4 regions of the Streptomyces sp. NPDC091292 genome follow, and region 1 is predicted to be linked to each of the others. Evidence: riboswitches for the same ligand, from Rfam matches in the RefSeq annotation. Region 1 holds a riboswitch; each other region holds the start of a gene.
What was found. A riboswitch is a leader RNA that binds a small molecule or an ion and turns the genes downstream of it on or off. The one in region 1 is predicted to bind cobalamin.
Positions count from the first base shown of each region.

Region 2: another riboswitch for cobalamin. It lies ahead of metE (5-methyltetrahydropteroyltriglutamate--homocysteine S-methyltransferase); the one in region 1 lies ahead of ACIQNU_RS07850 (cobalamin biosynthesis protein).
Region 3: another riboswitch for cobalamin. It lies ahead of ACIQNU_RS08540 (CbtB-domain containing protein); the one in region 1 lies ahead of ACIQNU_RS07850 (cobalamin biosynthesis protein).
Region 4: another riboswitch for cobalamin. It lies ahead of ACIQNU_RS13465 (ribonucleoside-diphosphate reductase subunit alpha); the one in region 1 lies ahead of ACIQNU_RS07850 (cobalamin biosynthesis protein).

Region 1 covers NZ_JBIVUQ010000001.1:1,626,482-1,633,918, forward strand. Annotated here, with positions in the region: gene cobN (cobaltochelatase subunit CobN) at 1-2,972, opposite strand, end outside; gene ACIQNU_RS07845 (cobyric acid synthase) at 2,969-4,585, opposite strand; gene ACIQNU_RS07850 (cobalamin biosynthesis protein) at 4,600-5,583, opposite strand; cobalamin riboswitch at 5,768-5,893, opposite strand; gene ACIQNU_RS07855 (hypothetical protein) at 6,087-6,371, opposite strand; gene ACIQNU_RS07860 (anion permease) at 6,385-7,437, opposite strand, start outside.
Region 2 covers NZ_JBIVUQ010000002.1:96,139-103,575, reverse strand. Annotated here, with positions in the region: gene ACIQNU_RS08585 (peptidoglycan-binding protein) at 1-329, opposite strand, end outside; gene ACIQNU_RS08580 (hypothetical protein) at 326-1,006, opposite strand; gene ACIQNU_RS08575 (response regulator) at 1,140-1,832, shown strand; gene ACIQNU_RS08570 (ATP-binding protein) at 1,829-3,304, shown strand; gene ACIQNU_RS08565 (hypothetical protein) at 3,301-3,807, shown strand; gene ACIQNU_RS08560 (SDR family NAD(P)-dependent oxidoreductase) at 3,872-4,672, opposite strand; gene ACIQNU_RS08555 (TetR/AcrR family transcriptional regulator) at 4,805-5,449, shown strand; cobalamin riboswitch at 5,536-5,769, shown strand; gene metE (5-methyltetrahydropteroyltriglutamate--homocysteine S-methyltransferase) at 5,937-7,437, shown strand, end outside.
Region 3 covers NZ_JBIVUQ010000002.1:88,700-96,136, reverse strand. Annotated here, with positions in the region: gene metE (5-methyltetrahydropteroyltriglutamate--homocysteine S-methyltransferase) at 1-816, shown strand, start outside; gene ACIQNU_RS08545 (CbtA family protein) at 911-1,669, opposite strand; gene ACIQNU_RS08540 (CbtB-domain containing protein) at 1,692-1,913, opposite strand; cobalamin riboswitch at 1,949-2,134, opposite strand; gene ACIQNU_RS08535 (antibiotic biosynthesis monooxygenase family protein) at 2,277-2,609, shown strand; gene ACIQNU_RS08530 (ABC transporter ATP-binding protein) at 2,706-4,415, shown strand; gene ACIQNU_RS08525 (ABC transporter ATP-binding protein) at 4,412-6,205, shown strand; gene ACIQNU_RS08520 (iron-siderophore ABC transporter substrate-binding protein) at 6,303-7,379, shown strand.
Region 4 covers NZ_JBIVUQ010000003.1:476,794-484,230, reverse strand. Annotated here, with positions in the region: gene ACIQNU_RS13485 (extracellular solute-binding protein) at 1-545, opposite strand, end outside; gene ACIQNU_RS13480 (GntR family transcriptional regulator) at 829-1,605, shown strand; gene ACIQNU_RS13475 (carbon starvation CstA family protein) at 1,745-3,877, shown strand; gene ACIQNU_RS13470 (YbdD/YjiX family protein) at 3,877-4,077, shown strand; cobalamin riboswitch at 4,129-4,265, shown strand; gene ACIQNU_RS13465 (ribonucleoside-diphosphate reductase subunit alpha) at 4,401-6,809, shown strand; gene ACIQNU_RS13460 (ribonucleotide-diphosphate reductase subunit beta) at 6,800-7,437, shown strand, end outside.

The DNA.
Region 1 (7,437 bases):
CGGTCGCCGTGCGCTGCCGTGTCCTCGTCGGCGTGCGCCTTCACATGGTTGCGGTCGGCCGGTTCGTCCAGCTCGGCCACCGCGCGTACCGCGTCGTCGATGAGGCCGACGACATGCGGGAACGCGTCCCGGAAGAACCCCGAGATACGGACCGTGACGTCGATACGGGGCCGGTCCAGTTCGGCCAGGGGCACGATCTCGAAGCCCGTGACGCGGCGCGAGGCGTCGTCCCAGACGGGACGGCAGCCGAGCAGCGCCAGGATCTCCGCGATGTCGTCGCCCTGCGTCCGCATCGCCGACGTGCCCCAGACAGTCAGGCCGACCGACTTCGGATAGTCGCCCGTGTCGCTGAGATAGCGGGCCACCAGGGAGTCCGCGAGCGCCTGGCCGACCTCCCAGGACAGCCGGGACGGGATCGCCTTGGGGTCGACCGAGTAGAAGTTGCGTCCCGTCGGCAGTACGTTCACCAGGCCGCGCGTGGGGGAGCCGGAGGGGCCCGCCGGGACGTAACCCCCGTTCAGCGCGCGCAGGATGTGCCCGATCTCGTCCGTCGTCCTGGCCAGCCGGGGCACCACCTCACGGCACGCGAACTCCAGCACCGCCACCGCGTCCGCGACCTCCGTACCCACCGCCTCGCGCACCAGCGCGGGCACCGCCGGCACCTCCCAATCGCGCGCCTCCATGCCCTCCGCGAGCCGTCGGCACACCTGCTCCAGGAGGTCGATCGCGTCGGCACCGGTCCGGGCGGGGCCCGCCACCAGGTCCGTCAGCTCCACCGGCACCTTCACGGGCGCGCCCGGCTCACCGAGAAGGTCCTTCTCGACCAGCCCGAAGTGCGCGGCGAGCGCCGCCCGCAGGCCCGGCAGCGCGTTCGCCTGCCCGCCCCACACCTGGGCCGCCCGCAGCACCGCCAGGACCAGGTTCACGCGCGGCTCACCGACCGGGCCGCCGCCGAGGATGTGCAGTCCGTCACGGATCTGGACGTCCTTGATCTCGCACAGATAGCCGTCGATGTGCATCACGAACTCGTCGAAGTCGCCGTCGTCCGGCTGCTCGTCCACATGCAGGTCGTGATGGAGTTCGGCCGCCTTGACGAGCGTCCAGATCTGCGCGCGCACCGCCGGGGCCTTCGCCGGGTCGAGATCGCTCACCAAGGCGTACTCGTCGAGGAGTTGCTCCAGCTTCGCCAGATCGCCGTAGGTGTCCGCGCGGGCCATCGGCGGCACCAGATGGTCGACCACCGTGGCGTGGCCCCGGCGCTTGGCCTGGGTGCCCTCGCCCGGGTCGTTGACGATGAACGGGTAGACCAGCGGCAGTTCGCCGAGCACCGCGTCCGGCGCGCAGCCCCGCGACAGGCCGAGGCCCTTGCCGGGCAGCCACTCCATGGTGCCGTGCTTGCCCATGTGCACGACCGCGTCCGCGCCGAACCCGCCGTCCTCCGGGGTGTTCTCCAGCCAGCGGTACGCGGCCAGGTAGTGGTGCGACGGCGGCATGTCGGGGTCGTGGTAGATCGCGATCGGGTTCTCGCCGAAGCCGCGCGGCGGCTGGATCATCACCACCACGTTCCCGAACCGCAGCGACGCGAGGACGATGTCGTCGCCATCCACGTACAGCCCGCCCGGTGGCTCGCCCCACGCCTCCACCATGCCGGCGCGCAGCTCCGGGTCGAGGGTGTCGAACCACGCGCGGTAGTCCGCGAGCGGCACGCGCGCGGGGGCCGCCGCCAACTGGTCCTCGGTCAGCCACTCCACGTCGTGACCGCCCGCCGCGATCAGCCGGTGGATCAACTCGTCGCCCTGGTCCGGATGTCCCTCCACCGTGTACCCGGCGGCGCGCAGCGCGTCGAGGACGCGGACGGCGGACGCCGGGGTGTCGAGCCCCACGGCATTGCCCACGCGCGAGTGCTTCGTCGGGTACGCCGTGAAGACGACCGCGATCCGCTTCTCGACCTGCGGCTTGTGCCGAAGACGCGCGTGGCGTACGGCGATTCCGGCGACCCGCCGGGCCCGCTCCGGATCGGCCCGGTACACCGGCACGTCGTCCGGGCCCTGTTCCTTGAAGGAGAACGGGACCGTGATCAGCCGTCCGTCGAACTCCGGGATGGCCACCTGCATCGCCGCGTCCATCGGGGACAGCGCCGCGTCCGACGCCTGCCACGCGGCGCGCGACGACGTGAGGCACAGGCCCTGGAGCACGGGAATGTCGAGGTCGGCGAGCGCGCCGATGTCCCACGCCTCCTCGTCGCCGCCCGCCGACGCGTCCGACGCGTGCGTGCCGCCCGCCGCGAGCACCGTCGCGATCAGCGCGTCGGCCCGCCCCAGCAGCTCGTACAGCGCGGGGTCGGCGCCGCGCAGCGAACCGCAGTACACCGGAAGGGCGTTGGCGCCGCGCTCCTCGATCGCCTCGCACAGGGTGTCCACGAACTCCGTGTTCCCCGACAGTTCGTGCGCCCGGTAGAACAGCACGCCCACCGTGGGACGGCCCTCCACGCGCGCGGGGGTCCCGTGCACGCCGTGCGCGGGCATCGTACGCGGCTCCGCGCTGTGCCGTACGGAACCGTCGCCCGCCGTGTCCCCCGTACCGCCGCCCCGCCCCGCCCGCAGCACGTCCTGGAGCAGGAACCGGGACAGCTCCACGAGATTGCCGGGGCCGCCCTCCACGAGATACCGCAGCGCCTCGGCGACGGCGCCCGCGTGCACCGTCGACTCGGCCATCAGCTCCGCGTCGGGCACCGCCTCGCCGCCGAGCAGCACCGTCGGGATCCCGGACGCCCTGAGCGCCGCGAGCCCGTCCTCCCACGCCCGCTTGCCGCCCAGGAGCCGCACCACGGCGATGTCGGCGCCCGCGACCAGCGCCGGCAGCTCGGCCCCCACGTCGACCCGGGTCGGGTTGCCGATCCGGTAGGGCGCGCCGGAGGCACGCGCCGCCAGCAGATCGGTGTCGGCGGTGGACAACAACAGCACGGTGCTCATGGCGCTCCCGGTGGAATGAAGGGCAGTCCCGACGGAGCGCCCGACTCGATGAGCCGCAGCAGCGCGTCCGTATCCGCGTGTTCCTCGATCAGATCGCCGAGCAGGTCCAACTGCTCCTCGCGCAGCGCTCCGAACGACGTGTCGGGCGACGGCACGAAGCGGCGGCCCGCGGTGGCCGCGACCTCGCGCAGGAAGGCGCGCCGGAAGCCGTCGGACTCCAGCGAGCCGTGCCAGTGGGTGCCCCACACGGCGCCGGAGCGGCAGCCGTCCAGGGGGCGTCCCCGGTCGTCGGTCAGGAAGGTGTCGCCGCCTCGCACATCGGCGACACCGTGATGAATCTCGTATCCCTCCACGCGCTCGCCCAGGGCATGACCGGACGGGCGGGTGAGGGTCTTCTCGCGGGCGAACCGGACCCGCACCGGCAGCAGTCCCAGGCCGTCCACGGCGCCCGCGCGTGACTCGACCTCGTCCTCGATGTGCTCGCCCAGGAGCTGGAATCCCCCGCAGATCCCCAGCACCGGACGCCCCTCGGCGGCCCTTCTCCCCAGCGCCGCCGCAAGCCCCCGTTCTCTCATCCACTCCAACGCCCGTACCGTGCCCCGGGTTCCAGGAACGATCACGAGATCCGCGTCGGCGAACTCTTCCGGCCGGTCCACGAAACGCACCACGACACCCGGCTCGGCGGCCAGCGCGTCGACGTCGGTGAAGTTGGACATCAACGGCACCGCGCACACCGCGACCCGCAGCACGTCGTCGCCGAGCGGGGGAGCGACCACGGACTCACGGACCGCGCCGCGCAGCGAGACCCGCAGCCCGTCCTCCTCGTCGATGCCGAGGCCGTGCCGGTAGGGCAGCACGCCGTACGTGGCACGGCCGGTGAGCCCCCGGAGCATCTCCAGGCCCGGTTCGAGGAGGGACACGTCGCCGCGGAACTTGTTGACCAGATACCCGGCCAGCAGCTCCTGGTCCCCGGGGGCCAGCAGGGCCGTCGTACCGAAGAAGGAAGCGAAGACGCCGCCGCGGTCGATGTCGCCGACCACCAGGACCGGCAGCCGCGCGGCCCGCGCGACGCCCATGTTCACGATGTCCGTGCGCCGCAGATTGATCTCGGCCGGACTGCCCGCCCCCTCGCAGATCACGGCGTCATGGCTGCCCCGCAACCGCTCCAGGCAGTCCACGACCGTGTCGAGCAGGGCCTCTTGCCGGCCACCGCGCAGCCCGTCCGTACCGGGTCCGTCGTGGTGTCCGGGCGCGCCCGGCCGGCCGAAGAAGCCCTGCGCGCTCAACTCGCCCACCGGCTTGCCGAGCAGCACGACCTGGCTGCTGCGGTCGCCGCCCGGTTTGAGGAGTACGGGGTTCATCAGCGCGGTCGGTTCGACGCGGGCGGCCTGGGCCTGCATCGCCTGGGCCCGGCCGATCTCGGCGCCCTCGCGCGTGACGAACGAGTTCAGGGACATGTTCTGCCCCTTGAACGGCGCGACCTTGACCCCTTGCCGCACCAGCCACCGGCAGATCCCGGCGGTCACGACACTCTTCCCGGCGTCGGACGTGGTCCCGGCGACCAACAGGCCACCGCCCCTGCGTACGCCTCCGGCGCTCGTGGTCCCGCTCACCCCTGTCCCTCCGCTCATCCCCGTCCTCCCGCGCGCGTACGTCGCCCGGCCTGTCCGCGTCTCACGGCCCCCGCCCACGTCAGCCGTCCGGCCACGGACACGCCGAGCGCGAGCACGCCGACCCGCCGCGACAGCCGTACCGCCCGCTCGATGTCCCGGACCTCGACGGCGCGTCCATGGGTGTTGAGCACGGGCCGGTGCTCGACCCGGCCCCCGTAGGAGAGGGTTCCGCCGAGCCGTACGCCCAGGGCGCCCGCGAAGGACGCCTCCACGGGACCGGCGTTGGGGCTGGGGTGCCGTCCGGCGTCGGCACGCCACGCGCGCGTGGCGCCGCCCGGGTCGCCTCCCGCGAGCACCGCGAGAGCAGCCGTCAGCCGGGCACCCGGCGCGCCCACCACGTCGTCGAGGCGCGCCGAGGCCCACCCGAACCGCCGGTGGCGGGGCGACTTGTGACCCACCATCGCGTCCAGCGTGTTGACGGCACGGAACCCGACCAGGCCGGGCACACCGCCGACGGCGCCCCACACCAGGGCGCCCACCACGGCGTCGGAGGTGTTCTCGGCGACGGACTCCACGACGGCCCGTGCGATCCCGGGACCGTCCAGGGACTGCGGGTCCCGGCCGCACAGATGCGGCAGCCGCTCGCGCGCGCCCGCGATGTCCCCGGCGGCCAGCGCCGCGCCGATCGCCCGCGCCTCCCGGCCCAGGGTCGTCCCGCCGAGCACCGACCAGGTCGCGGCGGCGGTCAGCGCGACGGAAGCGGAAGGAGACGTCCGTACCGCGCGGGACGCCAGCGCGGCGGCGCCCGTCGCGCCACCGGCGCACACCGCCGTGTGGAGGGCGCCCCACGCGCGGTGGTCACGCCACAGGACCTGTTCGACGGCGCCCGCGGCCCGGCCGAACACGGCGACCGGATGACCTCGGCGGGGATCGCCGAGGATCAGGTCGCCGAGCAGGCCGGCGGCGGCGCCGTAAGCGAAGACTCGCTCGGCACGCATGGGTTCAGCCGGCCGAGACGCCTCGGGGGACGGGTACTACCACGGGTACTACCACGTGTACTACCGCGGGTACGACGAGATCGAGAGGGCCGAGAGGGCCGAAGGGCAGGGGAGGCGGGCAGCCCGGCATCGCGCTATGTCCTCACTCAGGGTCCGCGCCCTGGTTCGACGGACACGACGGCGAGAGTCTCCTGGCTCCCGGATCCGCGGCTCCCCCGGTCTTCCAGCCCGTGCGGGCCGTGACGTCCGGTGGGGGAGTGCTCCCCGGTAACAGTGGCGGGACCGCACCGGATTCGCACCGGTTTCCTCTCCTGCCGCCGTGATGGCCCCGGCAGTCCACCACGCCCCGAGAACACCCGTCAACTCACAGTTGACCTGCGAAGGGAGAGTGTGCGAAGCCCCACACACGCGTGTGGGGTGCGGGACATCACATGTGTCCCGCACCCCACACGGAGTACGTCCGACGGGAGCCGCGCGGCCCCCGGAACCCTGTCAGGCGACGGTCAGGCGACGATCAGATAGATGCCGTAGCCGACGGCCGCCACGCACAGCGCGAAGCACGTGTAGGCACCCACGAGCGCCATCGCGCCACCGCTACCGGCACCCCCGCGCGCGGCCGTCCCCTGCGGTGTGGTGGCGTCGGCCGCGGCGGCCTCACCGCCCGCCGCGGGCGCCGGACTCCGCTGCGAGAGTCCGACGATGCCGAGCGTGAACAGGCCCACGAGGGCCACCGTCACCACGAGGCTGACTCCGAACACGGAGCCGAGAGCTGCCCAGTCGATCTTCATGGCTGATGGTTCCTCACACCGTGGCGGCCCGCGGCGCGGGCTCAGCGGAAGGGCCGTTCCCGGCCGGGATGGTCGTCTTCAGGTCCTCGTCGCCCGAGGTGCCGTCGGTGCCGTCGGTGCCGTCGGTGCTGCCAGTGCTGCCGGTGCTGTCGGTTCCTGCCGCGGCGGTCGCGTCGGCGGCCACTTCGGTGTCGCCCGGCTCCGGAGCGGTGAAGGTGCCCGCCGGGGGCGGCGTCACGGCGGCGATGGCGGTGGTGACCACGCCCGCGGGCTCACCGTCGACGTCGTTGACGTTGTCATGGGTGACCGGCCGGCGGCGGGACAGACCCCAGATCACGGCCGAGCCGATGACCAGGAGCGCGCCGGTGACGACGACACCCCAGGTGCCCTGCTTGGTCAGGAACTCGGCGCCCGCGCCGACCAGTCCGGCGGCCGGCAGGGTCAGGCCCCAGGCGACGAACATCCGGGTGGCGGTGGACCAGCGGACCACACCGCCCTTGCGGCCGAGCCCCGCGCCCATCACGGCGCCGGAGCAGGACTGGGTGGTCGAGAGCGAGAAGCCCAGGTGCGAGGAGGCCAGGATGACCGTCGCGGCGCTGGTCTGGGCGGCGAAGCCCTGCGGCGGCGCGAGGTCGGTGAGGCCCTTGCCCATGGTGCGGATGATGCGCCAGCCGCCGAGGTAGGTGCCGAGCGCGATGGCGACACCGGCGGACGTGATGACCCAGACCGGCGGGTTGGAGCCCGGGGCGAGGACACCGCCCGTGACCAGGGCCAGCGTGATGATGCCCATCGTCTTCTGCGCGTCGTTGGTGCCGTGCGCCAGCGAGACGAGGCCGGCCGACGCGATCTGTCCGGCGCGGTAGCCCTTGGCGGTGGCCCGCTCGTCGGCGCGGCGGCCGATGCGGTACGTCAGCCGGGTGGCGAGCAGCGCCGCGAGACCGGCCACCAGGGGCGCGGCGATGGCGGGCAGCAGCACCTTGGTGACGACCGTCGAACCGTTCACGGACGACCAGCCGGCCGACATGACGGCCGCGCCGATCAGACCGCCGAACAGGGCGTGCGAGGA
Region 2 (7,437 bases), on a different contig from region 1:
ACCGGCCCGTAGAGCAGCGTGACGGGTTTGTCGTTCAGCTCGTACAGCGCCTGCCCCATGGTCAGCGTCGTCCCCTCGGACGCGGCCACCGTGACGGTGCCCTCGACGGCCGATGGGACGGCGCGGCGCTGCGCGAAGTCGAGCTTGCCGTCGACGGTCTTGGACTGCACGAGGTCGGTGCGGACGATCTTCGCGGTGGCGGGCGGCAGATCGCCGCCCTTCCCGGAGGCGCCCGCGTCGCCGCCGTTCCCGAGGAGGACGAATCCCCCGGTGACGGCGGCGCCGGCGGTCACGACGGCGAGGCCGAGAAAGGTGGTGCGGCGGCTCACTGCATGCCGTCCAGACCGTCGAGCAGCTTCGACTCGCACGCCTTGCGGGCCTGCTTGTACTTCGGGGACTCCTCGTCGTAGGCCCGGGACAGCGGGTCCGGCTGCCCGCCGGGCTGGGCGTTGCCCGCGCTCATGGTCGGATTGGTGAAGCGGGAGATGCCGTTGTCCCGCATGCACTGGGCGTGCGCGAGCATCGACTCGTACGCCTTCTGCTGGTCCACCTTGGGCTCGGCAGCGCCTACGGCCCGCAACTCCTTGACGCAGGCGCCGTTCCTGCCGCCCTTGATGCCTTCGTTGCGGCCCGGCTGGGAGCCGATCTCGTTGATCTTCGTCCAGTCGAGATGGCCGCTGAGCTTCGGGTCGGGGAAGTCCTTGAAGCCGCCCTTGGCGCGCATGCACGCGACGTAGGTCATCTGGGCGTCGTAGAACTCGCTCTTGGCCTCGGCGGGGGCGCTCGGTTTGCCGCTGTCCTTCGCACCGCCCGTGTCCGGCGCGTCCGACGCGTCCGGCGCTTCGGGTACGTCGGCGACCGTGTCGTTCTTCTGCCCACCGCCGGCGGTGTCGTCAACGCCGCCGCAGGCCGCCGCGAGGGCGAGGACGGGGGCCACGGCGAGCGCGGTCAGAAGCAGTCGGGAGGTGGAGCGGGAGGTGGAGCGGGAGATGGTCTTCGGGATCATGACCGCAACCCTCACCGCGCCACGTGATGGCCTGTGCATGGCCACATGATGGGAACGTAACAATGCCCCCGACCTGTGCTTCCGCCCCCTCCCGGGGCACCGGGCGGCGATCGTGGTGCCCATAATCGACGGCATGCCGCATGTACTTCTGATCGAGGACGACGCGTCCGTACGGGACGGGATGGAGCTGGTGCTGCGCCGGCACGGGTACGGCGTCGCCACCGCGGCCACCGGCGAGGAAGCGCTCGCCGTGCTGGCCGGTCCGGGCGGCGGGAGGATCGAACTGGCCGTCCTGGACCTGATGCTGCCCGGCATGGACGGCTTCGAGGTGTGCCGCCGCATCCGCGCCAGGACCACCGTCCTGCCGGTCATCATGCTGACCGCGCGCGGCGACGACGAGGACATCGTGAAGGGGCTGGAGGCGGGCGCCGACGACTATGTGGTGAAACCGGTCACCGCGCCCGTCCTGGAGGCCCGCATCCGAGCCGCGCTGCGCCGCGCGGAACCCGCGGCGCGCCGGGGCCCGGACGCCGACTTCGCCGGGCTGGTGATCGACCGCGCCGGGCTGACCGTCACCAAGCACGGCGTCCCGATCGCGCTGCCGCCCACCGAGCTGCGGCTGCTCCTTGAGCTGTCGGCGTCGCCCGGCCGCGTCTTCAGCCGCGAACAGCTCCTGGAATCCGTCTGGGACCACACGTTCCTCAGCGACTCCCGGCTGGTGGACGCGGCCGTGGGACGACTGCGGGCCAAGCTGGAGGACATACCGGCGAAGCCCCGGTATGTCCAGACGGTGCGCGGCTTCGGCTACCGCTTCGGACCGCTGTGAACCGCTCCCGGTGGCTCGTCGGCGGGCTGCGCACCCGGCTCGTCACCACCTTCGTCCTCGTCGCCCTCGTCAGCGCGGTGACCGCGACCGCCCTCGCCTACCGCGATGCCCGTACCGCCGTCCTCCAGCGCGCCCAGAACGCCGCCGTGGACGACCTCCGTGAACGGGTCACCTCGGTCGCCGGAGACGTCGACCTGCCGCCCGACCAGCGATCGCTGACCCGGTTCGCCGTGAAGGTCTCGGACGGTATCGGTGCCCGTATCGTCGTCGCCCGCCACCACGATCTCGTCGGGGTCTCCGACTCGCTCGCCGACACGGGGAGCCGGATCACCCCCGAGCTGCGGGCCGCCGTGCGCGGCGGGGGCGGGGCCCGGTTCCAAAGGGTGATGTGGCGGGGCGAGCCCTATCTCACGGTCGGCATGCCCGTGACGTACGCCGACGGGGACCGCGGCCTCTCCGGCCTTGAGGTCTTCGCGATCACCGATCTGCGGGCCGAACGCGACGACACCGCCGCCCTCCTGGACTCCGTACGCGCGGGCATCCTGCCGGTGGTGCTGCTGGCCGCCGTCCTGGCGCTGCTGGCCGCGGGCACGGTCCTGCGGCCGGTACGGAAGCTGGGCCGGGCGACCCGGGAGCTGGCGGCGGGCGACCTCGGCAGCCGGGTCGCCGTCACCGGTCACGACGAACTCGCCCGGCTGGCAAGGACGTTCAACGAGACCGCCGACGCGCTCCAGGCCTCGGACGCGGAGCTGCGCGAGCAGGAGGCGAAGGCGCGCCGCTTCGTCGCGGACGTGTCGCACGAACTGCGGACGCCGCTCACGGCGATGACGATGGTGGCGACCGTCCTGGAGGAGGACGCCGATCAGCTGCCGCCGGACGCGGCGCGGGCCGCCCGTACCGTCGGCGCGGAGACGGCGCGGCTGTCGCGGCTGGTCGAGGATCTGATGGAGATCTCCCGCTTCGACGCGGGTGCGGTACGGCTGAACGCGGCCGGGACCGACCTCGCCGACACGGTACGGGCATCCCTCGCGCTGCGCGGCTGGACGGACCGGGTGGAGGCGCACCTTCCCGAGGGCGTACGGGCGGTGGTGGACCGGCGGCGCGTCGATGTGATCGTGGCGAATCTGGTGGGCAACGCGCTGCGGCACGGCGCCCCGCCGGTGACCGTGACCCTCGGGACGGTCCTCGCGGTGGACGGGGAGTGGGTGACGCTGGAGATCGCGGATCACGGTCCGGGGCTGCCGCCGGGGGCCCGGGAGCGGGTCTTCGACCGGTTCTACAAGGCGGACGCGGCCCGCACGCGGGGCACGGCCGACGACAGTGGTCAGGGCAGCGGCCTGGGCACGGCGATCGCGCTGGAGAACGCGCGGCTGCACGGCGGCACGATCGAGGTGGCGGACGGACAGGAAGGGCGCGGCGCGGTGTTCACGCTGCGGCTGCCCCTGCGGCACGACGGGGAGGACGCGGAGTGAGGGTACGGGTCGGGCTCGGGCAGGGGGTGGTGGTCGCCGCGCTGGGGCTCGGTCTGGTGGGCTGCGGTGTCCAGCCGACCGGGGTGGTGGGAGCGGGCGAGCCCGCGTCGGGCGTGACGCGCGGGATGCGGCTGTACTACGCCTCGGACAGCGGGCTGCGCGGGGTACCCCTCCTCGACGAGGACATCAGGGACCTCAACGAGGTGGTGAAGCTGCTCGCCCAGGAGCCGCCGCCCGCCGAGCAGCGCGACGGCCTCACCTCGCTCGTGTCTCTCGGCGGCTACTCGGTGACGGGAACCGGGACGCGCGTCACGGTGCGCTTCGAGGGCCCGGACCCGATGCCGGGCCGCGGCCAGGCCACGGGCCAACTGGTGTGCAGTCTGGCCCGCGCCCAGTCCGTACTCGACCCGACGGCCAGGGCGGACGACGTCGAGGTCACCATCCGCCCGACCGAGGGCGCCGCGCAGGGCCCGTACCGGTGCGCGGAGTTCCTCAACGGCTGAGTTCCCCAGTGGCTGGGCCCCGTACGGCAACCGCCTTCTGTTCCAGGTGAGTTGACGGCGTGCGTCAGACCGCCGACCAGCCGTTGTCCACCGGCAGGATCGCGCCGTTGATGTTGCTCGCCGCCGCCGACGCCAGGAAGACGATGACGGCCGCCTGTTCCTCGGCCTCCGCGACACGGCCGACGTTCGCCATGTAGGCGGCGAGTACGCCCGGACCCGTGGCCCCGGGGACGGGGTCGACCTGGATGCCGGTGGCGGTGCCGCCCGGGGCTATCGCGTTGGCGCGCAGCCCCTTGTCCCGGTACATCACGGCGAGCGACTTGGTCAGCCCGGCCACCCCGTGCTTGGAGGCGGTGTAGGCGGCACCGGCCGCGCCGCCGCGCAGCGAGGCGGCGGACGCGGTGTTCACGATCACGCCGTTCCCCCGGGCCAGGAGATGCGGGAGGGCGGCGCGGGTGAGGAGGAAGGGCGCCGTCAGATTGATCCGGACGACCCGCTCCCACTCCGTGTCGTCGGTCTCCCCCAGCGCCGACATCCGGTCCATGACCGCCGCGTTGTTGACCAGGACGTCGATCCCGCCGAAGGCGTCCACCGCGGAGGCGACCAACCGGTCCACCACCGACTGGTCGCTGAGGTCGCCGGCCACGGCCAGGGCGGTGCCGCCGGCCGCCTCGATCTCGGCGACCGTCCTGTCCGCGCCCGCCTCGTCGATGTCCGCCACCACCACCCGGTCGCCCTGCGCGGCGAAGAGCAGGGCCGCCGCCCGCCCGATGCCCGCGCCGGAACCGGCCCCGGTGACCAGGACGCTGCGGCCGTGGGCACGGTCGGACGTGGTGGTGGTTGCCGCTGATGTGTCGTCACTCATGGTGTCGCGCTCCTTGTCTCGACTTCCTGTCACTCCGTGACCATAAGTCGCACCGTGCCGAAAATGCTAGAGTCGCCCTTGCGGAACGGACCCGGAAGGGGCCCCGCGTGGGAGAAGAGAAAGGGGACGCCCGTGCCGGCCAGTGAGTCGACGGCCGCCCGGACAGGGCGTCCACCGCTGAGCGAGCGGCGCCGGCAGCAGACCCGCCTTGAGGTGGCGAACGAGGCGGTACGGCTGTTCGGCACCCAGGGCGTCGCCGCCACGTCGGCGGAGGAGATCGCACAGGCGGTCGGCATGTCGGTACGCACCCTGTGGCGGTACTTCGCCAGCAAGGAGGAGTGCGTACGGCCGCTGCTGACCGTCGGCATGGAGGCGATGGCGGCCCGGCTGCGCGCCTGGCAGCCGGGTGCGCCGCTGATCCCGGCCGAGCCCTCGGACGACTGGTTCGACACCGACGCCGGGAAGCTGGCCGGGATGCGGGAGATCGTCCGTCTCACCCGCGACGAGCCGGCCCTGCGCGCGGTCTGGCTCCAGGCGCACCACGACGCCGAGGCGCTCTTCACCCGGGCGCTCGCCGAGCGCGGCGGGCACGACCCCGCCGCCATGGAACCGCGCGTCCAGGCCGCGGTGATCAATGCGGCGCTGCGGGTCGCCGTGGAGGACTGGGCCTGGCAGGCCCCGCGGGCGGAGGAGTCGACGGAAAGGGTCGTGGCCGGCATGCAGCAGGTCATGCGGCGCGCCCTGCGGATCGCGGCGGCGGGCCTGCCGGACAGCTGAGCCCCGCGCGCCCGCCCCGGTCCCGGGTGTTCCAGCTCACCATCCGGATGATGGACCTGTCCCTGTGCTGCCGTGTGGGACGCCGTAGGCTGGTCGGTGCAGTTGGTTCGCCCCGTCCGCCAGGCGGGAGGCGTCGCAAGAGGGAACCCGGTGGGAATCCGGGACTGCCCCGCAGCGGTGAGTGGGAACGACCGCCGTCATACGCACTGGGCCCGGTGAACAGGGTCTGGGAAGCGACGGCCAGTAGGTGTCCCGTACGGAGTCCGTACGGCTGGACGCGCCCGCGAGTCCGAAGACCTGCCAGCCGCCCGCGTACGACCCGATCGTGCGCGGACATCCCGGTGACCTCGTGGGCGGGTCGGCGTACATATCGGACGGACGACCGCGCTGTGCCGCGTGAGGTCGTTTCTCCGTCCGGTCCGTCACCCCTTCGCGCTCGCGTCCCGTCGCCGGGATCTCAGGGATTCATCTCGCGAAGGAGATCTCCGTGACCAGCAGGACCGCAGCCGCGGCAGCACGGGCCACCGTGTACGGCTACCCCCGCCAAGGCCAGGGCCGGGAGTTGAAGAAGGCGATCGAGGGCTACTGGAAGGGCCGGGTCACCGCCGACGCCCTGCGCGCCACGGTCGCCGGACTGCGCCGCGCCAATTGGCAGGAGCTGGCCGGGACCGGCGTCCACGAGGTGCCGACCGGTGACTTCTCGTACTACGACCATGTGCTCGACACCACCGTCATGGTCGGTGCGATCCCCGCCCGGCACCGTGCCGCCGTCGACGCGGACGCCCTGGACGGCTACTTCGCCATGGCGCGGGGCACCCAGGACGTGGCGCCGCTGGAGATGACGAAGTGGTTCGACACGAACTACCACTATCTGGTGCCCGAGTTGGGCCCCGGCACGGTGTTCACCGCCGACTCGACCAAGCAGGTCGCGGAGCTGAAGGAAGCCCTCGCGCTCGGGCTCGACCCCCGCCCGGTGCTCGTCGGCCCCGTCACCTACCTCCTGCTCGCGAAGCCCGCCCCGGGTGTGGCGGCGGACTTCGACCCGCTGACCCTCCTCGACCGGCTGCTTCCCGTGTACGCGGAGGTCGTCGCCGACCTGCGCGCCGCCGGCGCCGCCTGGGTCCAGTTCGACGAGCCCGCCCTCGTCCAGGACCGCACCCCGGCCGAACTGAACGCCGCCGCCCGCGCCTACCGCGACCTCGGCGCCCTCACCGACCGCCCGAAGCTCCTTGTCGCCTCCTACTTCGACCGGCTCGGCGACGCGCTCCCGGTCCTCGCCAAGGCTCCGGTGGACGGTCTCGCCCTGGACTTCACCGGGTCCGCCGCCGCCAATCTGGACGCCCTGGCCGCCGTGGGCGGGCTGCCCGGCAAGCGGCTGGTGGCGGGGGTGGTCGACGGCCGCAACATCTGGGTGAACGACCTGGAGAAGTCCCTGGCCACGCTCGGCACCCTCCTCGGCCTCGCCGACCGGGTCGATGTGTCGGCCTCCTGCTCCCTGCTGCACGTGCCGCTCGACTCCGCGCCGGAGCGGGACATCGAGCCGCAGATCCTGCGCTGGCTCGCCTTCGCCCGCCAGAAGTCGGCCGAGGTCGTCTCCCTCGCCAAGGGCCTGGCCCAGGGCACCGACACGATCGCCGCCGAACTCGCCGCGAACCGCGCCGACCTGGCGTCCCGCGCGGGCTCGCCGATCACGCACGACCCGGCCGTACGGGCCCGCGCAGCCGCCGTCACGCAGGCCGACGCCCGCCGGTCCGAGCCGTACGGGGAGCGGGCCGCGGCGCAACGGGCCCACCTGGGGCTGCCGCTGCTGCCGACCACCAGCATCGGTTCCTTCCCACAGACCGCCGACCTGCGCGCCGCGCGCGCCGATCTGCGGGCCGGGCGCATCGGCGCCGCGGGCTACGAGGAGCGCATCAGGGCGGAGATCCAGGAGGTGATCTCCTTCCAGGAGAAGACCGGTCTGGACGTCCTAGTGCACGGCGAGGCCG
Region 3 (7,437 bases), on a different contig from region 1:
CGCAACGACATGGTGCAGTACTTCGCCGAGCAGTTGACGGGGTACCTGGCCACGCAGCACGGCTGGGTGCAGTCCTACGGCACCCGCTATGTCCGCCCGCCGATCCTCGCGGGCGACATCTCGCGGCCCGAGCCGATGACGGTGCGCTGGACGACGTATGCCCAGTCCCTGACCGACCGCCCGGTCAAGGGCATGCTCACCGGCCCGGTCACGATGCTCGCCTGGTCCTTCGTCCGCGACGACCAGCCGCTCGGCGACACCGCACGGCAGGTCGCCCTCGCGCTGCGCGACGAGGTGAACGACTTGGAGGCGGCGGGGAGTTCGGTGATCCAGGTCGACGAACCCGCGCTGCGCGAGACGCTTCCCCTGCGCACCGCCGACCGCCCGGCCTATCTGGCGTGGGCCACCGAGGCGTTCCGGCTCAGCACGAGCGGGGTGCGTCCGGCCACGCAGATCCATACGCACATGTGCTACGCCGAGTTCGGGGACATCGTCCAGGCCATCGACGACCTCGACGCCGACGTCATCAGCCTGGAGGCCGCCCGCTCTCACATGCAGGTCGCGCGCGAACTCGCCGCCCACGGCTATCCGCGGGAGGCGGGCCCCGGCGTGTACGACATCCACTCCCCGCGGGTGCCGAGCGCGCAGGAGGCCGCCGAACTGCTCCGTATCGGGCTGAAGGCCATTCCCGCCGAACGGCTGTGGGTCAACCCCGACTGCGGCCTGAAGACCCGCGGCTGGCCCGAGACCCGCGCCTCCCTGGAGAACCTGGTCACCGCCGCCCGCACGGTCCGCGGGGAACTCCCCGCGAACTGATCCCGGCCCCGGCCGACCGGGGAGGGGGCTTCGGGCTCCCTCCCCGGGTTCCCCTGCCCGGCTTCCCCTGCCGGGTATCGGGAGAGGTCAGTTGTCAGTTGGGTGCGGTGGCCGGCTCGCCCGGGGTGACCCTCGCAGGCCTCGGGTGGAGCAGCCGCTCGGCCAACTCTCCGAAGACCAGGCCGAATCCGCCCCACAGGGTGATCTGCATGGCCAGCGCGGACACCCGGAACCGCCACAGCACGGTGGCCGGGAAGTCCGCGGGCACCTCGTTGACGACGGGCAGGAACGCGTACGCGAGTCCGATCGCGACCGCGAAGGCGGCCAGGGCGGCGACCGTGGCGTACCAGGTGCCCAGCCTCGGTGCGAGGCGTTTGCCCAGGAGGGTCGCGGCGACCGCGAGGAGGATGCCGAGGAGCATCATCAGGAGGTACAGGGTGGTGCGTTTGCCGATGGTGTCGCCGTTGCCGACGGCGGGCGGGTTGGCCGGATACTTCAGGAACGGCACGACGTACACGGCAAGGAGCGCGCACCCGGACAGGAGCAGGGCGGTGGCGCGGGCGCCGAAGCGGCCGACGCGGCCGAGCGCGAAGCAGTAGGCGAGGGCGGCGATACCGCCGAAGGCGATCCCGTAGATCAGGACGCCGGTGGCCAGACCGGCGGTGGACTGGAGGGAGCGCGAGACGAGTTCGACCTCGTGCTCGTGCCCGGAGGCGTGGGCCTCCTCGAAGCCGATCGCCCTGTCGACCATCGGTTCCCCGAGGAAGTAGGCGACGACCAGGGCGAGCACACCGGCGGCGAGACCGGCGAGCATGCCGCGTACGAGGAGATTTCTTACCGTTGCGGAGTTCATGTGGGTCCCGGTGTCCCTTGCGTCAGTGGCAGGGGAAGCCGAGGAGGTGGCGGGCGTCGTGCACCCACTCGTGGACGTCCTCACCGGAGACCACGGCGGTGGCACCCTGCTCGGCGCCGACGAAGTACAGCAGGACCAGCATCAGGATCCCGAAGAACACCGCCCACGGGACGATCGCGCCGATCGGCAGCTTGGCGGGCAGAGCGGGGGTGGTGACGGCCGGCGGGGCGACATGCTGCGCCATGGCGGGGCCTCCTCTGGGAGTTCGCGTCCCATCTCGGTGGTGCACTGGACGACGGCTACGGGTCTGACTCGCCCTCCCTCGTACGACGCGTCCAACTCATACAGCGCGTACGACTCGCACAAGGGGTGGCACACAGTGGCGCGACCGTTCCGGATTCTCACCGGCTTCCGTCCTGCCGTCGTCGATATCGCGTCGACGGTACCGCCTGGCGCGTACATGGCCAAGACCGGGCGTGACCGGGCACCACCCGCGGAAAGGGCCGTTCGGTGGGCGCGGCCGTTCGGCGGAATGCCGGGCCACACGTCTCGGCGGAATCCCGTACCGCACCCGCGCCCCCACCGCCGTAAGGGGAGAGATACGCGCATGACTGTTACCGTGACGATCGATCCCAGCCGCCCGGTGGCCACGCTCATCAACGTGTTCACCGTCTCCCCCGACCGTCAGGGCGAACTGATCGCCCTGCTCGCTCGCGCCACCGAAGAGACGATGAAGCATCAGCCGGGCTTCGTCCGTGCCAGCTTCCATGCCTCCCTGGACGGCGAGCGAGTCGTCAACTACGCCCAGTGGGAGTCCGTGGAGCACTTTCGCGCGATGCTCGCCGACCCCGAGGCCCGTGTACACATGGACGAGGCTTCCGCCCTCGCGACCGACGTCCAACCACGGCTGTTCCGGGTCGAGTCGACCCACTCGCCGTGAGGCCCTTCAGCCGGGCCACTCGGCCGGACCATTGACGCCCCCGCATTTACTTAGAGTAGCCTACCCTAAGTTGACCGGCTTCCGGAGGGTGGCGGGGTGGGACCAGGGGAATGGTCGAGGCGGGCTGTCCTGACCCGTTCGATCAGGGGACAGGCACGGCACCTCGGACTCGGTGCGGCGCTCGGGTGCGGGCACCAACTGGGGGAAGCCCTGGTGCCGGTGCTGATCGGTGTCGTCATCGACCAGGCCGTGGCCGGGCAGGACACCGGGCGTCTCGTGCTCTGGCTGGCCGTCCTGGCCGTGCTGTACGTGGGTCTGTCGTGGAGCTTCCGGCTGGGTGCGCGGGCCGGTGAGCGCGGCGCCGAGGAAGCGGCGCACACCCTCCGCCTGGCCCTGGTGCACCGGGTGCTCGACGCGCGCGGCGGCGCCGAGGAGGGACGGCTGCCGGGCGAGCTGGCGAACGTGGCCACCGAGGACGCCAAACGGGTCGGCGCGGTCAACATGGCGCTGCTGAACGGTGTCTGGGCCGTCGCCGGTGTCACCGCGAGCGCCGTGGCGCTGCTGCTGATCTCCGTACCGCTCGGCCTGATCGTGCTGCTCGGCACCCCGCTGCTGCTCTGGCTCGGGCATCTGCTGAGCAAGCCGCTGGAGCAGCGCAGCGAGGCCGAGCAGGACCGGGCCGCCCACGCGTCCGGGGTCGCCGCCGACCTGGTGGCGGGGTTGCGGGTGCTGAAGGGTCTGGGTGCCCGGCAGGCCGCCGTCGAGCGGTACCGGCGTACCAGCCGTGTCTCGCTCGCGGCCACCTTGCGCGCGGCGCGCGCGGAGTCGTGGCAGACGGGTCTGGTGCTGGCCCTGACCGGCGGGTTCATCGCACTGGTCGCCCTGGTGGGTGGCCGTCTGGCCCTCGACGGCTCGCTCACGCTGGGCCAGTTGGTGTCCGCGGTGGGGCTCGCGCTGTTCCTGCTCGGGCCGTTGGAGATGTTCGCCTGGGTGAACGCCGAGCTGGCCCAGGGCCGCGCGTCTGCCGCCCGGGTCGCGGAGGTGCTCGCCGCCGCGCCCGCCGTCGTGGGCGGGTCCGAGCCGGTGCCGGAACCGGTGCGCGGCGGGCTGCGGCTGCGCGGGGTGCGGCTCGGCGGACTGGACGGCGTCGACCTGGACGTACCGGCCGGGCTGCTCACCGGGGTCGCCGTGACCGATCCGGCCTGCGCCGACGCGCTGCTGCGCTGTCTGGGCCGTGAGGCGGACCCGGAGGCGGGCTCGGTCGAACTGGACGGGGTGCCGCTGACCCGGCTCGATCCGGCGGAGCTGCGGGCGGCGGTGCTGGTCGCCGCCCACGACGCGGCGCTGTTCGAGGGCTCCCTGGCCGCGAACGTCGACCCGGAGCACGGAACGGAGCGGGGCGGCCCGGATCCACGGACCGCGCGGGCCATGGCCGCCGCACGCGCCGACGAGGTCGCACGCTCCCTGCCCGACGGCACCGCCACCGAGGTCGGCGAGGGCGGCCGGTCCCTGTCCGGCGGGCAGCGTCAACGGGCCCTGCTGGCAAGGGCGTTGCGCGCCGATCCGGCCGTCCTGGTCGTGCACGACCCGACGACGGCAGTGGACGCGGTGACCGAGGCCCGTATCGCGGAAGGGCTCCGCGAGGTCCGGCGGGGGCGCACCACGGTCGTGGTGACCAACAGCCCGGCACTGCTCGCCGTGGTCGACCGGGTGGTGCTCCTCGACGCGGGCCGGGTCGGGGCCGAGGGCACGCACGCGGAGCTGGTGCGGGCCGACGCGGCCTACCGGACGGCGGTGCTCGCATGACGACACAGACCGGACCAGCGGCTCCCGACCGCACCCTGCTGCCCACGGCCACGCCCGCCCGCACCCGGGCCGCCGTCCGCGAACTGCTGCGTCCGCACCGGGGGTTGGCCGTCGCCGGGTTCGGCATGGTGGCGCTGGCCACCGCCGTCGGGCTGTGCACCCAACCCCTGCTCGGCCACATCGTCGACGTGGTCACCGAGAAGCGCCCGGCCGGGGCGCTCACGCTGCCCGTGGTCGCGCTGGCCGGGGTCGCGGTGGTGCAGGGCGCCACGACCGCGCTGGGCATGTTCCTGGTGTCCCGGCTCGGCGAGACCGCGCTCGCCCGGCTGCGGGAACTCTTCGTGGAGCGCGCCCTGTCGCTGCCGCTTGAGCGGCTGGAGAGCGCGGGCTCCGGCGATCTCAACGCCCGGGTCACCCGGGACGTGTCGCGGGTCGCCGAAGCAGTGCGCGGCGCCCTGCCCGAGCTGGCCCGCTCCGGGCTGTCGATCGTGCTCACCCTGGGCGCCCTCGCCCTCCTCGACTGGCGGTTCCTGCTGGCCGCGCTGGTCGCCGTGCCCGTACAGGCGCACACCGCCCGCTGGTACGTGCGCCACGCCGTCCCGCTGTACGCGAAGGAGCGGATCGCGACCGGGGCCCAGCAGCAGCAGTTGCTGGACAGCATCGGCGGGGCGCGGACCGTACGCGCGTACCGGCTCCAGGACGGCCACACCCGGCGGGTCACCGAGCGGTCGCGGGCGGCGGTGGAGCTGACGATGAGCGGGGTGCGGCTGGTGCTGCGCTTCTACAGCCGGCTGCACATCGCCGAGTTCGCGGGGCTGACCGCCGTCCTGGTCACCGGTTTCCTGCTGGTGCGGTCCGGCTCCGCCTCGGTCGGTACGGCGACGGCCGCCGCCCTCTACTTCCACAGCCTCTTCGGACCGGTCAACACCGCGCTGGTGCTGCTGGACGACGCCCAGTCGGCGACGGCCGCACTGGCGCGCCTCGTCGGGGTGGTGGACGAGCCGGCGCCCGCGGCCTCCGGGCGCGAGGACGACCGTACGGCCCCTGGGGGCGCCGCCCTGTCCGTGACGCTGACCGGGGTCTCGCACGCGTATGTGCCGGGCCGTCCGGTCCTGCACGACATCGACCTGGAGGTGCGGCCCAAGGAGCGGGTCGCGCTGGTCGGTACGAGCGGTGCGGGCAAGACGACCCTGGCCAAGCTGGTCGCCGGGCTGCACCACCCGGTGACGGGCACCGTCGACATCGGCGGCACCGCGCCGGACGAGTCGGGCCGGCTGGTGGGGCTCGTCACCCAGGAGGTGCACGTCTTCGCCGGACCGCTCGCCGAAGACCTGCGGCTCGCCCGCCCGGACGCGAGCGTCGAGGAGCTGCGCGAGGCGCTGGACACCGTGGGCGCTCTCGGCTGGGCCGATGCCCTGCCGGAGGGCCTGGACACGGTCGTCGGCGACGGCGGACACCGGCTCACCGCGGACCGCGCCCAGCAAGTCGCCCTCGCCCGGCTCCTGTTGGCCGACCCGCCGGTCGCCGTGCTGGACGAGGCCACCGCAGAGGCGGGCAGTTCGGGCGCACGCCTCCTGGACGAGGCCGCCGAGCGCGCGCTGCGGGGCCGTACGGCGCTGGTCGTGGCGCACCGGCTCAGCCAGGCCGCCGCGGCCGACCGGGTGGTCGTACTGAGCGACGGCCGGATCGTGGAGACCGGCACGCACGCCGAACTCCTCGCCGCCGACGGCGCGTACGCGTCCCTGTGGCACACCTGGTCCGGCAGCCGCTCCCCCGACGAACCCCACTGATCCCCTCTCTCCCCCGGGCCCTTGCCGGACACCCACCCCCCTGAAACACCCTCTCGACCCACCCTCCGCCCGACGCCACGAACAGAAGGATCACCCGATGCCCCGCGCCACCCGAGCCTCCCGGCTGACCGGCCTGCTCGCCTCCGTATCGCTGCTCTCCGCGGCGGCGGTCGGCTGCGGCTCCTCCGACCCCGATTCCGACTCCGGAGCTTCCTCGTCCGGTGGCTCCGGCTCGTCCGCCGCCGAGGGCGCCTTTCCCGTGACGCTCGACCACAAGTACGGCTCCACGACGGTGAAGTCCGAGCCCAAGCGGATCGTCACCGTCGGCCTCACCGACCAGGACGCGGTCCTCGCCCTGGGCAAGGTGCCCGTGGGGACGACGGAGTGGCTGGGCGGCTACAAGGGCGCGATCGGCCCGTGGGCCGAGGACAAGGCGGGCGGCGCGGACACGCCGACCGTGCTCAAGGACACCGGTACCGGGCCGCAGGTCGAGAAGATCGCCTCGCTCAAGCCCGATCTGATCCTCGCCGTCTACTCGGGGCTGACCAAGTCCCAGTACGACAACCTGTCGAAGTTCGCGCCGGTCGTGGCGCAGCCGAAGGAGTTCAACGACTACGGCGTGCCGTGGCAGCAGCAGACGGAGGAGATCGGCAAGGCGCTCGGCAAGGAGACCGACGCGAAGAAGCTGGTGTCGGACGTCGAGGAGAAGTTCACCGAGGCCAAGGAGGCCAACCCGGCCTTCGCAGGCGCCTCGGGTCTGATCGCGACCCCGTACGACGGCACGTTCGTCTTCGGCAGCCAGGACCCGCGCTCCCGGCTGCTGTCCAATCTCGGGTTCGCCCTGCCGAAGGACCTCGACAAGGTGATCGGGGACAAGTTCGGCGCCAACATCAGCAAGGAACGCTTCGACCTGCTCGACCAGGACGTCGACGTGTGGATAGTGCCCGACACCACGAAGGCGGTCACCAAGCTGCACAGCGACAAGGTCTACGCCGATCTGAACGTGGTGAAGCAGGGGCGCGAGGTCTTCGTCAAGGAGTCCAGCGACTACGGCAACGCGGTGTCGCTGTCGACCGTGCTGAGCATCCCGTACGTCCTCGACCGTCTGGTACCGCAGCTCGCGGCGGCGGTGGACGGCAAGCCCGGCACGAAGGTGGAGCAGCCGGCGTCCTGAACCGGAGGTGAGGGAGGAGGGGGACGGCCCGGTGTCGGGTCGGCCTCCTCCTCCTTCT
Region 4 (7,437 bases), on a different contig from region 1:
GCCTTGTAGAACTCGTCACGCGTCTTCGGGGTGTCCTTCAGGCCGGCGTCGGCCCACACCTTCTTGTTGTAGATGACGACGCGGTTCGCGAAGTACCACGGGGCGGCGTACTGCTTGCCGTCGAAGACGGACGATTTGTTGAGTGCCTCGGTCCAGTCGGTGCCGATCTCCGCCTTGAGGTCGGTCAGATCGGCGAGACCGCCGGTGGACGCGTACGCGGGGGTCTGCGTGTTGCCGACCTCGATGACGTCCGGCGGGGTCGACTCGGAGAGCGCCGTGGTGATCTTCTGCTGGATGCCGTCCCACTTCTGGGTCTCGAACTTCAGCGTCGCGCCGGTCTTCTTCTCGAACTCGGCGGTGAGGTCCTTGGTCCAGTTGGGCGGCGTGGAACCGTCCATGGCCCAGACGGTCAGGGTCTGGCCCTTGAAGCCGTCCGCCCCGGCCTTCTTGTCCTTGGTGTCGTCCCCGCTGTCGTCCCCACCGCACGCCGCGATCGAGAACAACATTCCCGCGACGCCAATGGCCGCAATGAGCTTGCGCTTCACGTCACCCTCCTCAGGATGCCTGCAACCCCCCACCCACAGCGCTGCCTACGACGAGAAACTGCTCGTGGGACTGGGACCTGGTCTTTAATGGTGTAGACCAGTACCCGGAGCTTGGCCTAGACCTTTAGGGGTGTCAAGGGTGTATAAGAAGGGCTGTCACGTCCGTTATCGGACCGACACCTGAGGGGGCACGGCCCGCTCAGTTCGCGCCGTGCCACGATGTGAGCCGCGACAGACGGAGGAGCCGGTGACGGCAGCAGCACAGGAGCCGGGAAGGCGGACGATGGCCGGCGAGACGACCGAGGTGGGCACGTCCGCGACGGCGGAAGCGGCGACAGCGGGCCGCACCGCGCGCGTACCCAAGTACTACCGGCTCAAGCGGCATTTGCTCGACATGACCGAAACTCTGCCCCCGGGCACACCTGTACCACCCGAGCGCACTCTCGCCGCCGAGTTCGACACCTCGCGTACGACGGTCCGCCAGGCGCTCCAGGAACTGGTGGTCGAGGGCCGGCTCGAAAGGATCCAGGGCAAGGGCACCTTCGTGGCCAAGCCGAAGGTGTCCCAGGCGCTCCAACTCACCTCGTACACCGAGGACATGAGGGCGCAGGGCCTGGAGCCGACCTCGCAGCTCCTGGACATCGGGTACATCACGGCCGACGACACGCTGGCCGGGCTGCTCGACATCTCGGCGGGCGGGCGGGTGCTGCGGATCGAGCGGCTGCGCCTGGCGAGCGGGGAGCCGATGGCGATCGAGACCACCCACCTTTCGGCCAAGCGCTTCCCCGCGCTGCGCCGCTCGCTGGTGAAGTACACCTCCCTCTACACGGCGCTCGCCGAGGTCTACGACGTGCATCTCGCGGAGGCCGAGGAGACCATCGAGACCTCGCTCGCGACCCCCCGCGAGGCGGGCCTGCTCGGTACGGACGTGGGGCTGCCGATGCTGATGCTGTCGCGGCACTCGCTGGACGGCGAGGACCGCCCGGTGGAGTGGGTGCGGTCGGTGTACCGGGGCGACCGGTACAAGTTCGTGGCGCGGCTCAAGAGGCCCACCGACTGACCGGACCGGCCACCGACTGACCGAACCGGCCACCGGCCAATCGCCCTTCGGGTGAAGCCGGTTCGGTGCGCGGTGTAGCGCGGGTCCTCTTCCTGTCCTACGGTCCTTCCGTCTCATCTTGGACGGGAGGACCCCCACCGTGCGCAGCACTTCTCCCCGGACCGTAGTCGTCTGGATCCTCGTCGCCCTGGTCGGTGCCACCGGCTGGGCCGTACTCGCGCTGTCCCGGGGCGAGGAGGTGTCGGCCGTCTGGATGGTGGCGGCGGCACTCGGCTCGTACGCCATCGCCTACCGCTTCTACGCGAAGTTCATCGCGCGCCGCGTGCTGAAGGTCGACAGAACGCGGGCGACGCCCGCCGAACGGCTCGACAACGGCATCGACTACCACCCCACGGACCGGCGCGTCCTGCTCGGTCACCACTTCGCCGCCATCGCGGGCGCCGGGCCGCTGGTCGGGCCCGTACTCGCCGCGCAGATGGGGTACTTGCCCGGCACCATCTGGATCGTCGCGGGGGTGATCTTCGCGGGGGCCGTGCAGGACATGGTCGTGCTGTTCTTCTCGACGCGGCGCGACGGGCGTTCGCTCGGGCAGATGGCCCGCGAGGAGATCGGCCCGTTCGGCGGCGCCGCCGCGCTGCTCGCCGCCTTCGCCATCATGATCATCCTGCTCGGGGTGCTGGCCCTGGTGATCGTGAACGCGCTCGCCGAGTCGCCCTGGGGCACCTTCTCCATCGCGATGACCGTACCGATCGCCCTGCTGATGGGCTTCTACCTGCGGGTCCTGCGCCCCGGGCGGGTCAGCGAGGTCTCGCTGATCGGGATCGCGCTGCTGCTCCTCGCGCTCGTCGCGGGCCGCTGGGTCGCCGAGTCGTCCTGGGCCGAGGCGTTCACGCTGGCCCCGTCGACGCTGGTGATCTGGCTGGTCGTGTACGGGTTCGTCGCCTCGGTGCTGCCGGTGTGGATGCTGCTCGCGCCCCGCGACTACCTCTCCACCTTCATGAAGATCGGCACGATCGCGCTGCTCGCGCTCGGCGTGGTCTTCACGCTGCCGACGCTGAAGATGGACGCGGTCACCGACTTCGCCTCGCGCGGTGACGGCCCGGTCTTCGCCGGCTCGCTGTTCCCGTTCGTCTTCATCACCATCGCCTGCGGCGCCCTGTCGGGCTTCCACGCGCTGATCTCCTCGGGCACCACACCGAAGATGATCCAGAAGGAGTCCCAGATCCGGATGATCGGATACGGGTCGATGCTGATGGAGTCCTCGGTGGCCGTGATGGCGCTCATCGCGGCCAGCGTCATCGACCCGGGCCTGTACTTCGCGATGAACGCGCCCGCGGGCGTCATCGGCGACTCCGTGCAGTCCGCGTCCCAGGCGGTGGCCGGATTCGGCTACTCGATCTCGCCGGAGGACCTGGCAGCCGCCGCCAAGGCCGTCGAGGAGCAGTCGCTGCTGTCCCGTACCGGCGGCGCCCCGACGCTCGCCGTCGGCGTCTCGGAGATCTTCTCGAAGGTCACCGGGGACGGGCTGCGCGCCTTCTGGTACCACTTCGCCATCATGTTCGAGGCGCTCTTCATCCTGACCGCCCTGGACGCCGGTACCCGCGTGGGCCGCTTCATGCTCCAGGACATGCTCGGCAACGTCTACAAGCCGTTCCGCAACATCAGCTGGAAGCCGGGGCTCGCCCTGACCAGCGCGGTCGTCGTGGCGCTGTGGGGCTACTTCCTGTGGGTCGGCGTGCACGAGCCGCTGGGCGGGATCAACCAGCTCTTCCCGGTCTTCGGCATCGCCAACCAGCTCCTCGCGGCCGTCGCGCTCGCCGTCTGCACGACCCTCCTGGTGAAGTCCGGGCGGCTCAAGTGGGCGTGGGTGACCGGGGTCCCGCTGATCTGGGACGCGACGGTGACGCTCACCGCGAGCTGGCAGAAGGTGTTCTCCAGCGACCCGCGCGTGGGCTTCTTCCAGCAGCGCGCGAACTACCAGGACGGCATCGACGCGGGCAAGGTCCTGCCGCCCGCCAAGAGCATGGACGACATGCACACGGTGGTCCTCAACTCCACCGTGGACGGCGTCCTCACGGCCGTCCTCGCACTGCTCATCGTGATCGTGATCGCCGACTCGGCCCGGGTCTGCGTCCGGCACCTCCGGAACCCCGGGGCGAGCACGCTGAGCGAGACGCCGTACGTCGAGTCGAAACTCGTCGCCCCGGACGGCCTGTTCGCCACCCCGCAGGAGAAGCTGGAACTGGCAGCCGACGCCGAGCGGGTGCCGTGATGCTGGTGCGGGGGGTGCGCGTCCTGCGCTGGATGCGGTGGTACGTACGCGAGTTGACGGACGAGTCGGCGTACGAGCGGTACGTGGCGCACGTACGGAAACAGCATCCGGACGCGCCCGTACCGTCCCGGCGGGCCTTCGAAAAGGAGCGGACCGACCGCCAGGAGACCGATCCCCGGCAGGGGTTCCGCTGCTGCTGAACCCCGAAAATCATGACGTCCGACACAACATGTGGGGGTGCTTCCCCGGGCCGACACAAGATGTATGCTCGTGCTCGTTGTCGCCGCAGGGGAATCCGGTGCAAGTCCGGAACTGTCCCGCAACGGTGTACTGGTCCGCATTCGCGTGCCCGTGAGTCCGATGACCTGCCGACGGCGTACCCGGTCCGACCGGTCCGGGTACCGACACGACGTCCGGGCCCCGTGGAATGGGTCGGTGGACGCGGCGCACCGCCGTACGCGGGTACGCCCGCGTGCCCCGCCCCCGCTTCCGAGGCCCAGAGCCGAGCGAGGGAGAGCTTCACGTGACCATCGCGCCAGCCGATCCGGCCTCAGCGACCGTTTTGGCGAATGCGACTGTTCCGGCCACCGCGACCGGGGCGGACGACGGTCCCGGTGCCGCGCTGCTGCGGACCCTGACCGCCCTGACGGCCGACCTTCCCGGCGCCGACCCGGGACGCGTCGCGGCCGGTGCGCTGCGGGGGCGCTCCGCCCGCGCGGACGGAGCCGAACTGCGGGAGCTGGCGACGGAGTCGGCCGCCGGTCTCATCTCCGAGGACCCGGTCTACTCCCGGCTCGCGGCCCGGCTGCTCACCATCGCCATCGCCGAGGAGGCCGCCTCGCAGGGCGTGCGCTCCTTCTCGGACTCGGTCGCGACCGGTCACCGCGAGGGCCTGATCGCGGACCGCACGGCGGCGTTCGTCACCCTCCACGCGAAGCGTCTCGACGCGCTGGTCGACCAGCACACCGAAGCGGCCGACGACCGCTTCGGCTACTTCGGGCTGCGCACCCTGCACAGCCGCTATCTGCTGCGGCACCCGATCACCCGCAAGGTCGTGGAGACCCCGCAGCACTTCATGCTGCGCGTCGCGTCCGGCCTCGCGGAGGACGACAGCGCCCGCGCCGTGGACGAGGTCGCCGCGCTGTACGGCCTGATGAGCCGCCTCGACTACCTGCCCTCGTCCCCCACGCTCTTCAACTCCGGCACCCGCCACCCGCAGATGTCGTCCTGCTACCTCCTGGACTCCCCGCTGGACGAGCTGGACTCGATCTACGACCGCTACCACCAGGTGGCCCGCCTGTCGAAGCACGCGGGCGGTATCGGGCTCTCCTACTCCCGGGTGCGCGCCCGGGGTTCGCTGATCCGCGGCACCAACGGCCACTCGAACGGCATCGTCCCGTTCCTGAAGACCCTCGACGCGTCGGTGGCCGCCGTGAACCAGGGCGGCCGGCGCAAGGGCGCCGCCGCGGTCTACCTGGAGACCTGGCACTCCGACATCGAGGAGTTCCTGGAGCTGCGGGACAACACCGGCGAGGACGCCCGGCGCACCCACAACCTCAACCTCGCGCACTGGATCCCCGACGAGTTCATGCGCCGGGTCGCCGCCGACGCCGACTGGTCGCTGTTCTCGCCGGCCGACGTACCCGACCTCGTCGACCTGTGGGGCGACGCGTTCGACACCGCGTACAAGGCCGCCGAGGCCGCGGGCCTGGCGAGGAAGACGATCCCCGCGCGGGACCTGTACGGCCGCATGATGCGCACCCTCGCGCAGACCGGCAACGGCTGGATGACGTTCAAGGACGCCGCCAACCGCACCGCGAACCAGACCGCCGAACCCGGCCACACCGTGCACTCCTCGAACCTGTGCACGGAGATCCTGGAGGTCACCGACGACGGCGAGACGGCCGTCTGCAACCTCGGCTCGGTCAACCTGGCCGCGTTCGTCACGCCCGGCACCGGCGACGGCATCGACTGGGAGCGCCTGGACGACGCCGTACGGACCGCCGTGACCTTCCTCGACCGGGTCGTGGACATCAACTACTACCCGACCGAGCAGGCCGGCCGCTCCAACGCCAAGTGGCGCCCGGTGGGTCTCGGCGCGATGGGCCTTCAGGACGTCTTCTTCCGGCTGCGGCTGCCCTTCGACTCGGCCGCGGCACGCGCCCTGTCCACGCGGATCGCCGAGCGGATCATGCTCGCCGCGTACGAGGCGTCGACGGACCTCGCCGAGCGCAGCGGCCCCCTCCCCGCCTGGGAGAAGACCCGGACCGCGCGCGGCGTGCTGCACCCCGACCACTACGGCGCCGAGCTGACCTGGCCCGAGCGCTGGGCGGCCCTGCGGGAACGTATCGCCACGACCGGTATGCGCAACTCGCTCCTGCTCGCCATCGCGCCGACCGCGACCATCGCGTCGATCGCCGGGGTGTACGAGTGCATCGAGCCGCAGGTCTCCAACCTCTTCAAGCGCGAGACGCTGAGCGGGGAGTTCCTCCAGGTCAACGCCTATCTGGTGGAGGACCTGAAGCGGCTCGGGGTGTGGGACGCGCGCACCCGTGAGGCGCTGCGCGACGCCAGCGGCTCGGTGCAGGGCTTCGCGTGGATCCCCGCCGAGGTCCGGGAGCTGTACCGCACGGCGTGGGAGATCCCGCAGCGCGGCCTCATCGACATGGCGGCGGACCGCACGCCGTTCCTCGACCAGTCGCAGTCCCTGAACCTGTTCCTGGAGACGCCGACCATCGGGAAGCTCAGCTCGATGTACGCGTATGCCTGGCAGCGGGGCCTGAAGACGACGTACTACCTGCGCTCGCGCCCGGCGACCCGGATCGCCCGCGCCGCCCAGGCCACCGCCCCCGTCCCCGTGCAGCAGGCGCCCGACGCGGACGCCGTCGCCTGCTCCCTGGAGAACCCCGAGTCCTGCGAGGCATGCCAGTGATGACCACCGAGAAGAACCTGCTGGACCCGGGGTTCGAACTGACGCTCAGGCCCATGCGGTACCCGGACTTCTACGAGCGCTACCGGGACGCGATCAAGAACACGTGGACCGTCGAGGAGGTCGACCTCCACTCGGACGTCGCCGACCTCGCGAAGCTGTCGCCGGGCGAGCAGCACATGATCGGCCGCCTCGTCGCGTTCTTCGCGACGGGCGACTCGATCGTGGCGAACAACCTGGTGCTCACGCTGTACAAGCACATCAACTCCCCCGAGGCGCGGCTGTACTTGAGCCGTCAGCTGTTCGAGGAGGCCGTGCACGTCCAGTTCTATCTGACGCTCCTGGACACCTATCTGCCCGACCCGGAGGACCGGACGGCGGCCTTCGCGGCGGTCGAGAACATCCCGTCGATCCGTGAGAAGGCCGAGTTCTGCTTCAAGTGGATGGACTCGGTCGAGAAGCTGGACCAGTTGGAGTCGCAGGCGGACCGGCGCCGGTTCCTGCTCAACCTGATCTGCTTCGCGGCCTGCATCGAGGGCCTGTTCTTCTACGGGGCCTTCGCCTACGTCTACTGGTTCCGCTCGCGCGGGCTGCTGCACGGTCTGGCGACGGGCACCAACTGGGTGTTCCG